Regions from separate parts of the Pontibacillus sp. ABV4_188 genome, predicted to be linked through region 3. Evidence: riboswitches for the same ligand, from Rfam matches in the RefSeq annotation. Region 3 holds a riboswitch; each other region holds the start of a gene.
The links. Region 3 has a riboswitch for S-adenosylmethionine ahead of ACYX4O_RS07720 (Na+/H+ antiporter NhaC family protein). Riboswitches for the same ligand answer to the same signal wherever they lie in the genome.
Positions count from the first base shown of each region.

Region 1: linked by a shared signal. The riboswitch ahead of ACYX4O_RS12275 (homocysteine S-methyltransferase family protein) and the one ahead of ACYX4O_RS07720 (Na+/H+ antiporter NhaC family protein) in region 3 are both predicted to bind S-adenosylmethionine.
Region 2: linked by a shared signal. The riboswitch ahead of ACYX4O_RS04945 (LLM class flavin-dependent oxidoreductase) and the one ahead of ACYX4O_RS07720 (Na+/H+ antiporter NhaC family protein) in region 3 are both predicted to bind S-adenosylmethionine.

Region 1 covers NZ_CM149975.1:2,391,056-2,394,337, forward strand. The annotation lists gene ACYX4O_RS12265 (YczE/YyaS/YitT family protein) at 1-234, shown strand, start outside; gene ACYX4O_RS12270 (GNAT family N-acetyltransferase) at 266-808, opposite strand; SAM riboswitch class I at 932-1,047, shown strand; gene ACYX4O_RS12275 (homocysteine S-methyltransferase family protein) at 1,143-2,192, shown strand; gene ACYX4O_RS12280 (VOC family protein) at 2,277-2,648, opposite strand; gene ACYX4O_RS12285 (hypothetical protein) at 2,853-3,038, opposite strand; gene ACYX4O_RS12290 (hypothetical protein) at 3,171-3,282, opposite strand, start outside.
Region 2 covers NZ_CM149975.1:972,750-976,031, reverse strand. The annotation lists gene ACYX4O_RS04950 (helix-turn-helix domain-containing protein) at 1-896, opposite strand, end outside; SAM riboswitch class I at 1,169-1,274, shown strand; gene ACYX4O_RS04945 (LLM class flavin-dependent oxidoreductase) at 1,443-2,504, shown strand; gene ACYX4O_RS04940 (ATP-grasp domain-containing protein) at 2,501-3,282, shown strand, end outside.
Region 3 covers NZ_CM149975.1:1,523,134-1,526,415, forward strand. The annotation lists gene ACYX4O_RS07720 (Na+/H+ antiporter NhaC family protein) at 96-1,436, opposite strand; SAM riboswitch class I at 1,497-1,604, opposite strand; gene ACYX4O_RS07725 (C40 family peptidase) at 2,010-2,906, shown strand.

The DNA.
Region 1 (3,282 bases), 870 kb from region 3:
CAGCTCTTCCTAGCCATCGCAAGCAGATTTAAACTAAGCTTACGCCTTAGTCAAACTCTTGTAGCACTTACTACTTCGACTTCAGCCTTCTTTATTGGGGGACCTGTTGGACTAGGTACTGCTGCTGGTGTATTATTTGCAGGTCCAATTATTCAGCTAACGTACAGTAAAGCTTATCCTTATTATTATTTAATTCATCCTCACTATAAAAAACGATACGAACTTGCACTATAGAGAAAAGCGTCTGCAACATGAGCAGGCGCTTTTATAAGAGCTTTTCTAATTGAAGATCTAACGGTTCTTTCTGATAGATTTCATCGTTGACTTCTTGTGCTAATATACAGCCCACAGATTGGTAAAAGCATTGCGTTTCAACTGCAGGATGAGCGCCAATATAAATTTTCTCAGCACCCAAGTCTTTAGCGATCTCGCAACACTGATAAAATAATTGTTTCCCTATGCCTTCCCCCCGATAAAAATTTGAAACATGAATAAAGGGCAGTGGTACATATTGATTTGCTGATCCAAAGAAACGATTCTCTACATTTGCAAATCCTGCTACCTGACTTCCTTCAAAGGCAGCTGCTACACCTCCGCCTTCTTCGATGCATCTTTTTAAGTACAAGGAGATGCCATTCTTTTGCTCTAGGCTCCACTGATCGATAAAAGAATCATCTTTTGTCTTTACATTAGTTTGGTTTGTCGTATACCAGACGCTTTTTGTTTCCTGATATCGGTCGAAATCTATTAAAAATTTTTCATCAATCTCGTTAGCGCTTACATTCCTTACCTGTAGACTTCTCTTCATAATCCATCCCTCCTACTTTATCTTACACTAAAAATAGAATCTTAACATTTTTCTGAAAAAGGATTGACGCCATAAATATTAGCCGTTATAATCCATATCAAGCTTTATTAATTAAATATCAAACTCTTATCCAGAGTGGCGGAGGGACTAGGCCCTGTGACGCCCGGCAACCTTTCAAGGATCGTCCTTGAAAAAGGTGCTAATTCCTACAGATCAATTATTGATCTGGCAGATAAGAGGAGGCCTTGTTACATACACCCTCTTCTTATTTTAGGAAGAGGGTTTTCTTATACCCTCTTCCTCATTACTTACTCTCTCGAAAGGATTGATGAACATGAAACGAACACTTGAACAACGTTTACAAGATGGACCGGTTATTTGCGGAGAAGGCTACCTATTCGAATTGGAGCGTCGAGGCTACCTCCAAGCTGGATCCTTCGTTCCTGAAGTCGCTCTTGATAATCCACAAGCACTAAAGCAAACCTATCGTGATTATATGAATGCAGGTTCTGACGTTGTTTTAGCCTTCACCTATAATGCTCACCGTGAGAAGATGCGTATTATTGGGAAAGAAGAGCTATTAGAACCACTTAACCGACAAGCAATCCGTCTTGCTAAAGAAGTAGCTAAAGAAAATCCAGTTGAAGAAGCGCTTGTGGCTGGAAACATTTCGAATACGAACCTCTTTGACCCTGAAGATGAATCTTCAAAAGAGGCCGTTCGCTCAATGTTTGCCGAGATGATTTCTTGGTGTAAAGAGGAAGGGGTCGATTTCGTAAATGGGGAAACATTTTATTATTATGAAGAAGCACAAATTGCACTAGAAGAAGTGCTCAAGCAAGACCTTCCTGCTGTCATTACACTTGGCGTTATGGGTGAGAATAAAATGCGTGACGGTTATGAAGTTGAAGAAGCTTGTCGTTTGCTTCAAGAACAAGGAGCTTTAGTTGTTGGAATGAACTGCTTCCGTGGACCTGCTACAATGCAACCTTATGTAGAGAAAATTCGCCAGGCTTGTGATGGCTATGTAGCTGCACTCCCCGTTCCATACCGCACATCAGAAGAACATCCTACGTTCTTTAATCTACCAGATGGCGGTTGTGCATGTCACTTACCAACAGAAACGACATTCCCAACTTCTCTTGACCCACTTTACTGCAACCGTTACGAGATTGCTAGTTGGGCTAAAGATGCACTAGCTACAGGGGTCAATTACTTTGGTTTATGTTGCGGCGCTTCTCCAAGCATGCTTCGTGAAGTAGCAGAAACAGTAGGCCGTGAAGCAATTAACTCTAAATACTCCCCGGATATGGAGAAACACTTCCTATTTGGTTCAGACGACTCGTTGAAAAAGCATAATCAAGCGTACCGCGTGAAAGCTTAAGATTGTAAGAAAGGAGGAACAAACCACTTTAGAGTTTGTTCCTCCTTTTTATAAGCGCATTGGGATAAACGCTGCTCAATTCAATTATCTATGTTGATCAATGAGGATAGGGTTCCCATCAGGATCTTCAATTGTGAAACTCCCTGGCCCTTCACTCGTTTCATCTGCTTGTGAAAGAATTTTAACTCCATTTTCTTTCAACTGTTTTTGAAGTTCTCTAACATCTGTAAACGAATCAAGTTCTTTAGCATCTTGATCCCACCCAGGATTAAAAGTTAAGATGTTTTTCTCGAACATGCCTTGGAAAAGCCCAATCACACAGTCACCATTCTTCATAATAACCCAATTCTGATCTGGCACCCCTCCAAGGGAATCAAATCCTAACGTTTCATAAAAAGCAATAGATTTTTTAATATCCTTTACAGTTAAACTAATAGAAAATGCCCCAAGCTCCATACCATTCCTCCTATTAATAGACTTCCTCCTTAATTAATTTCGCCTTCACCCATACAAAACCCTCTTCCTCATGTTATCTAGCCATTGAAGGAATTCCCGTTCTCTATCCTATTGCCCTTCCATACATTAAGTAGTACCTTGCTTACAAGAAAAAACGATTGCTATTGTTAGCAATCGCCCACGTTAGTAGAAATGTTTTTTTGGTTATCCTTCAAGAAATAGCCTAGTTGCTGCCAAAAGCATAACAATGGCTCCAATAATGTATTTGTAGCCGCTCCTATCTTGGCGTCCTTTAATGATTTCAATTGCTGTAAGTGTAAATGCTACTGATGCAAGGGCTAGAATTATATAGAGCTCTATCTTAATCTCCAAAAATAAATAAAATACCACAAGACCAATTACAGCGATTAAAAGAAGATCATTTACCCTTCTTACAATATTGATTATTTCTCCCTCCTTAAAACTCTCTCTTATTACGATGCACTAATAGATTAAATGTAGTCACCACAAAGGATCGTGCTACTAAAAATTTTTCTTAAGAGTATCCAGCAACAAATAGCCTAAAACCACTCCAGCAACGGTTGTAAGCGTAGGATGACCTACTAAAATGAGGTCAGGCATTCGCATTCCTTCC
Region 2 (3,282 bases), 550 kb from region 3:
ATGGACTTCCTAAAATAATAGATAGCTGCCTCATAATCACCAAGTTGTTTATTAATGAGCCCACAATTATGCTGAATGCGACTTTTCAACTTCTCATTATTTGTCATGGAGACAATTTTCTCTCCCTTTAGAAGGTACTCCATCGCTGTTTCACACTCATTCATATCCCAATGAATGACTCCTATCATATTATACGTCTCGCCTAATTGATTCCATTCAAGCTTTTGCTGAAACACATCAAGACACTCTTTAGCTACTTCAATCGCTTTATAGTACTCTCTGTTCTGCTTATGTAGCAAAGAGATATTATAGAAGAACAACCCCTTCTCTAATTCATCCTGTGTGTGTGCGACAAGCCTATAATAGTGCTTTAAGCTCTGTTGAATATGGTTGTGTTGAAAGTGATACAACCCATAATAGTAGTCATAGAATGATAGGAGTATTGGGTCGTCTAGCTTCTCCCCTTCTTTTATATAAAGGTTTACTAATAGATGAATCGAGATCAATTGTTCTGATTGGCTCCCCTTTTTCATAAAATGGGCACCTTTAATGAGCGTATATAAGAGTTCACTGTACATACCTTGAACAACTTTGTCCTCCTGAGATTCCAATTGATGTATCAGGTTCTCTACTCTAGAGCCGTCCCCTTTAATAACCGCATCTCTTAGCTCAATAATTTGATCAATGAAAGCCTGATCGTGCTTTTCATATTCACACAAGTAGTCCTTATTTACCTCAAGCTTGTCTGCAAAAAGAACAAGAATATCTTGAGATGGGACGTACTTACCTGACTCGATATTGCTAAGGTGAGTAGATGAAACTACCCCAACACTAAGTTCACTCTGTGATAACCCTCGTAATTGCCGTACGTATTTAATTCTTCTCCCAATGTGCACCCTGATTCCCCCATACCGTAGTGAACTAGTTGTATGTGCTTAACAAAGATGCTGAAAATTCAAAAATATTTCCTTAGTATTAGTTTAGCAAACATTCCCTCATCCCGAATCAGGACGGAAGACCCCTTTTGACCTAGGTCATTAGAATCATCATAGGTATTCACCAAATGTGAACACGTCATTTTAAGGTGAAAGGTTTGAATTACATTTCGTTGACATTCCCATCATAAGAGCGTAAAATAATGATCAACAAAAAGTTAGAAAATTAACTCTTCTTATCAAGAGAGGTGGAGGGACTGGCCCTTTGAAACCTCGGCAACGGGTTCTAATGCGAATACCGTGCCAATTCCAAGCAGGTGAAAGCCTGAAAGATGAGAGAGCGGGACTCGTACACAGAACCCTCTCATCTCGTCTCAAGGACAAGTTGAGGGGGTTTTTTAGTACCTTCCTTCATATATATAGAAGGAAATTGGACGCGTAACGTTTAATTCCAAGTAACTTGGGTTGTTTAATCTGATATACTATTATAAAGAGGAGCTGAGTCAGGTGAGGTATGGATATTGGTTACCGATTTTCGGAGGATGGCTTAGAAATGTGGAGGATGAAAACATGCCACCAACATTTGACTATGCCAAGAAAGTCATTCAACGAGGGGAACAGTTAGGATTTGATACAACGCTTATTGCGGAGTTGTATTTAAATGATATAAAAGGAACCGATCAGGATTCCTTAGAAGCCTGGACAACAGCGGCAGGGCTTGCTGCCGTGACGGAGACAACCGAGATTATGGCCGCAGTCAGACCTAATTTTCATAATGCAGCAGTCACAGCGAAAATGGCCGCGAATATTGATCAAATCTCAGGAGGCCGCTTCACCTTAAATGTCGTATCCGCTTGGTGGCAAGAAGAAGCCAAACAATACGGCGGCTCGTTCACGGCACACGATGAACGCTATGATCGAACCGATGAGTTTCTAAGAGTGTTAAAATCCCTTTGGACTGAAGAAGAACCTGTCAGCTACAACGGTAAATTCTATTCCATCGAGAACACCCACCTTCATCCGAAGCCTATTCAAAAACCGTACCCTAAGCTTTACGCAGGTGGTGAAAGTCCACGTGGAAAAGAAACGATCGTCAATCATTGCGATGCCTATGTCATGCATGGCGGTACGGTCGATGAAATTAAGACGAAGATCAATGATATGAAAGAAAGACGCAGTGAAGCCGGGCAAGAACCGTTCCAATCTTTCGGAATGGCCGCTTACGTCATTTGCCGCAATACAGAAGAAGAAGCATTTCAGGAATTAAACCGGATTACAGATGTAAAAGATTCTGGAGCTTACGCTGGATACAGTGATTTCACAAGTAAGTCACAGCTTGAACAGCAAGTTGATCTGCAGGATTACTCCGTCTCAAACCGGGGACTGCGTCCAAAACTGATTGGCACACCAGATCAAATTGCTGATCGCATTTTACAATACGAACAAGCTGGGCTCGACCTACTCCTCCTTCAATGCTCTCCGCAGCTAGAAGAGATGGAGCGCTTCAGCCGGGACGTTATGCCACTCGTAGAGGAAAAACGCACACACTTCAAGGAGGTACCACAATGACAAAGATTTATGTATTACATGAAAATGACGAATGGACCGATCACTTAACAGGACGCCTGGAGGAGCTCGGCTTACCGTTTGAATTATGGCACTTAGACCAGGGAACGGTCGATCTAACAGAAGAGCCACCGGAAGGAATTTTCTACAACCGAATGAGCGCTTCTTCTCACACAAGAGATCACCGCTTCGCACCTGAATTCACAGAAGCCGTGCTAGCTTGGCTCGAACGCCACGGTCGAACCGTTGTGAACGGCAGCCGCGCCCTACGCCTTGAGCTCAGTAAAGTAAATCAGTATATGGCATTAAATCAAGAAGGCATCACCACGCCAAAGACGATTACAGCTGTTGGTAAAGATCAAATAATAGAAGCAGCTAAAAAGCTTGACCTTGCTCCATTTATTACAAAACACAACCGCGCTGGTAAAGGGCAAGGCGTACAGCTCTTCCACTCCATTAAAGCCCTTGAAGAATATGTATACGGCGAATCCTTTGAAGAACCCGTCGATGGCATCACACTTGTCCAGCAGTATATCGAAGCACCAAAACCATATATCGTCCGTCACGAATTCGTAGGCGGCAAGTTCTTATACGCCGTGAAAGTCGATACCTCAGAAGGCTTTGAACTATGCCCCGCAGACGCCTGCACCATTGATGACCTACACTGCCCAACCGGCACAGAAGAAACAGGCGGTGCGAAATTTGAGATTCTAGAAGGCTACTCAGATCCACTCATTGAGTCCTACGAAGCTTTCCTTGCATCTAATAACATTAAAGTAGC
Region 3 (3,282 bases):
CAATGGCGGGACAATTGTACGTTTTTGATTCATTTTTATAGTTCACAAGTATTAAAAAATGACGGGATACATACATCCCGTCATTTTTAGTAATTTTATGCTGTTTTCTTAAAACGTGGAAATCCAATTGCAATTGCAATGATACCGGATATAGCTATTAATATAGGATAGAAAGAGTACGGCAGTAATTCTATTGGTGATAGGCTTCCAATTTGGGCTGCAGTTAATAACTGTGCTCCATATGGAATTAAACCTTGAACCGTACAAGAGAAGATATCGAGTAAACTTGCTGACTTTCTGGAATCAATCTCATATTCATCAGCAATGTTCTTTGCTAATTGTCCTGTCGTAATAATCGCAATTGTATTATTTGCTGTAGCTAGGTTTGTAGTTGCTACAAGGCCAGCGATACTGCCTTCAGCACCTTTTTTAGAACGAATTCCTTTTGTAAGTGTATAAAGAAGGAATTGAATCCCACCATTGTGTTGAATCATGGCTACAATCCCGCCAATAATAATAGTAAGGAAAATTAATTCCGACATCGAGTTAATCCCTGATGTAATGTTTGTCATAAAAGCATCAAGAGAGTATTCCCCACTGACTCCTCCAATGATTCCAGAGAGCAGAATTCCGCCAATGAGCACGGCCATAACATTCAAACCTGCTAACGCCCCCACTAAAACGCCAATATAAGGAATAACCTTTAACCAATTGAAACTGTCTGCCTCAACAGAAGAGGTTCCACCTGAAGTGATCACAATTAAGACTATAATAGTTGCAATGGCTGCAGGAAGAACGATAAAGAAGTTCGCTTTAAACTTGTCTTTCATTTCCGTTTTCTGTGTTCGAACCGCTGCAATTGTCGTATCAGAAATAATCGATAGGTTGTCGCCAAACATAGCGCCACCAACTACTGCTGCAAGTGATAATGCCGCAGTGAAATCCGTTTCAGCACTAATTCCGACAGCAATGGGTGCTAGAGCACTAATAGTACCAACTGATGTCCCCATAGAAAGTGATATAAAGCCAGCAATAATGAAAATTCCAACTATAATTAAGTTTTCAGGAAGATAGGTTAATGCCAAGTTTACTGTAGACTCTACTGCTCCAATACTGCTTGCCACCGATGAGAAAGCACCAGCCAATATGAAAATAAAAACCATAATCATAATGTCAGGGTGGCCTGCACCTTTTGCGAATTGCTCGACTTTCTCAAAGGTTGGCTTTGTTCGATTTTGCAGGATTGCTACAATGGCTGCAATTAGGGCTGGAATTAAGATTGAAATATAATAGAAATCACCTGTTACTATTCCGGATCCTACAAAGATAACTAAGAAAATGAATAAGGGTAACAGGGCAAGTGGATTCCCTTTGTTTATATTCATGTTGTTGCACCTCTTTCTTGCTTGTTTATAATATTGTGTGAAAAATGACATGTGATAATCAAAAAAAGCCCCCTTCTTGATCAGAAGAGGGCTTTTTATTTAGAGCTCCTCTTCTCATCTATCAAGTGTAACCTTGCTGGATTTGGCACAGCACTCATTAATAATGAGCCCGCTGCCGAGACATCGTAGGGCCAGTCCCTCCGCCTCTCGTGATAAGAAGGAGTATTCATTTTTGTTTTACATGCAATGTCTAAGTTTACTTATTACATGTTTTATTGTCAATGAAAGAAGAAGAAATGATGCATTAATAGAATTTACAAAAAAGTAAGATAAAAGGCATGCCTTTGTGGGTTGGAAGATCCTAGATTAAACTAATTGGGGACAACTCCCTAAATAATACTGCGCTTAGAACGTGTACTAAAGTTTCATTTTTCTTTATTACCTACATTTTCCTATTACAATGAAAATGGAGTTTTGAGTGGATTTTGTAGAATGTTTATAAAGAAATATGTCTTTTTTGAAAACAAATTGTAATATAAACGTAACTTTATGACAAAGAAACTTTTGGTAGAATAGTCGTAGAAGAAAAAACAGACGATACTAGAAGAAAATGGAGTGGGGAATATGTTGAAGAAAATTGTAGCATGCGGAATGGCGGTAATGTTTACGTTTAGTGGCGCATCTGTAGCTGGGGCGGCTAGTCAAGATGATTTATTAAATGTAGCTAAGAATCACATAGGTGTGCCTTATGTATTTGGTGGCCAGAGCCCTAGTGGATTCGATTGCTCAGGATATACACAATATGTTTTTAACAAAGTGGGTATTTCAATCCCTCGTACAACTGGAAGTCAAGCAACAGTAGGACAAGCAGTTAGTAAAAGCAATATGAAGCCAGGAGACCTAGTATTCTTTGAGAACACATATAAAGCAGGCATCTCGCATGTCGGGATTTATGTGGGTGGTAATAAGTTTATTAGTGCTACATCTAGCAGGGGAATTGACATTGTTTCACTTAGCAACCCATACTGGGGACCTAAGTTTGCTACAGCGCGCCGTGTAGCAGGGTTAAATGCAAACAGTTTGTTTGCTGATGTAAATGAAAACCATGTGGCTTATGAAGCAATTAAGGCTTTAGTGAGCAGTGAAATTATTAAAGGGTACCATGATGGTACATTCAAACCTAATAAGGATGTTACTAGAGGGCAAGCAGCTGCTTTGTTTAATAGAATCATTGATCATGAAGCATCTGATAATACGACATTCCCTGACGTAGACCCTAATCATCAATTTGCTAATGATATAGCAGCGATGGAAGAGCTAGACATCATTAACGGCTTCTTAAATGGAGAATTTAAACCAAACGAAACAATCACATTCAGTGAAATGACTACAATGGTACTGAACTCGTTTGAAGCATCAGGTATTGCTAAGGACCAAAGTATAAAGAGCTATTCCGCAGAAAATGTCTCCCGCGCCGATTTTTCTTCAACCTTATATGAGACGCTTTACCAACACCAATAGAAAGTCTATTTTACTGTACGGTTATAACTCCCCTTTGGTTTCAAAAACCAAAGGGGAGTTTTTATATTCTATTGTTCTTATACCCAGCTTGCTAGTTCTATAAACTAGTATAGATGAATCGATACGCAATTTAACTTTTGGCTTTGTTCATGTTTATTGTTGATTTTATACTCCTTCCACATAAGCCCCCTTATACGGAAGGATTGAAACTGAGACATTTTAGTATGGAAAGGGCCGTTACGATTATGAGTGCTTGGACTTGCTCGGGGACAACTCGTTTTCTGCGGGGAGCTGGGAAGCCTCCTCGTTCGCTGTCGCTCTCTGCGGGGTCTTCCCTAGGCTCCTTCCCCCGCGGGAGTCTCGCAGTCCCCGAGCA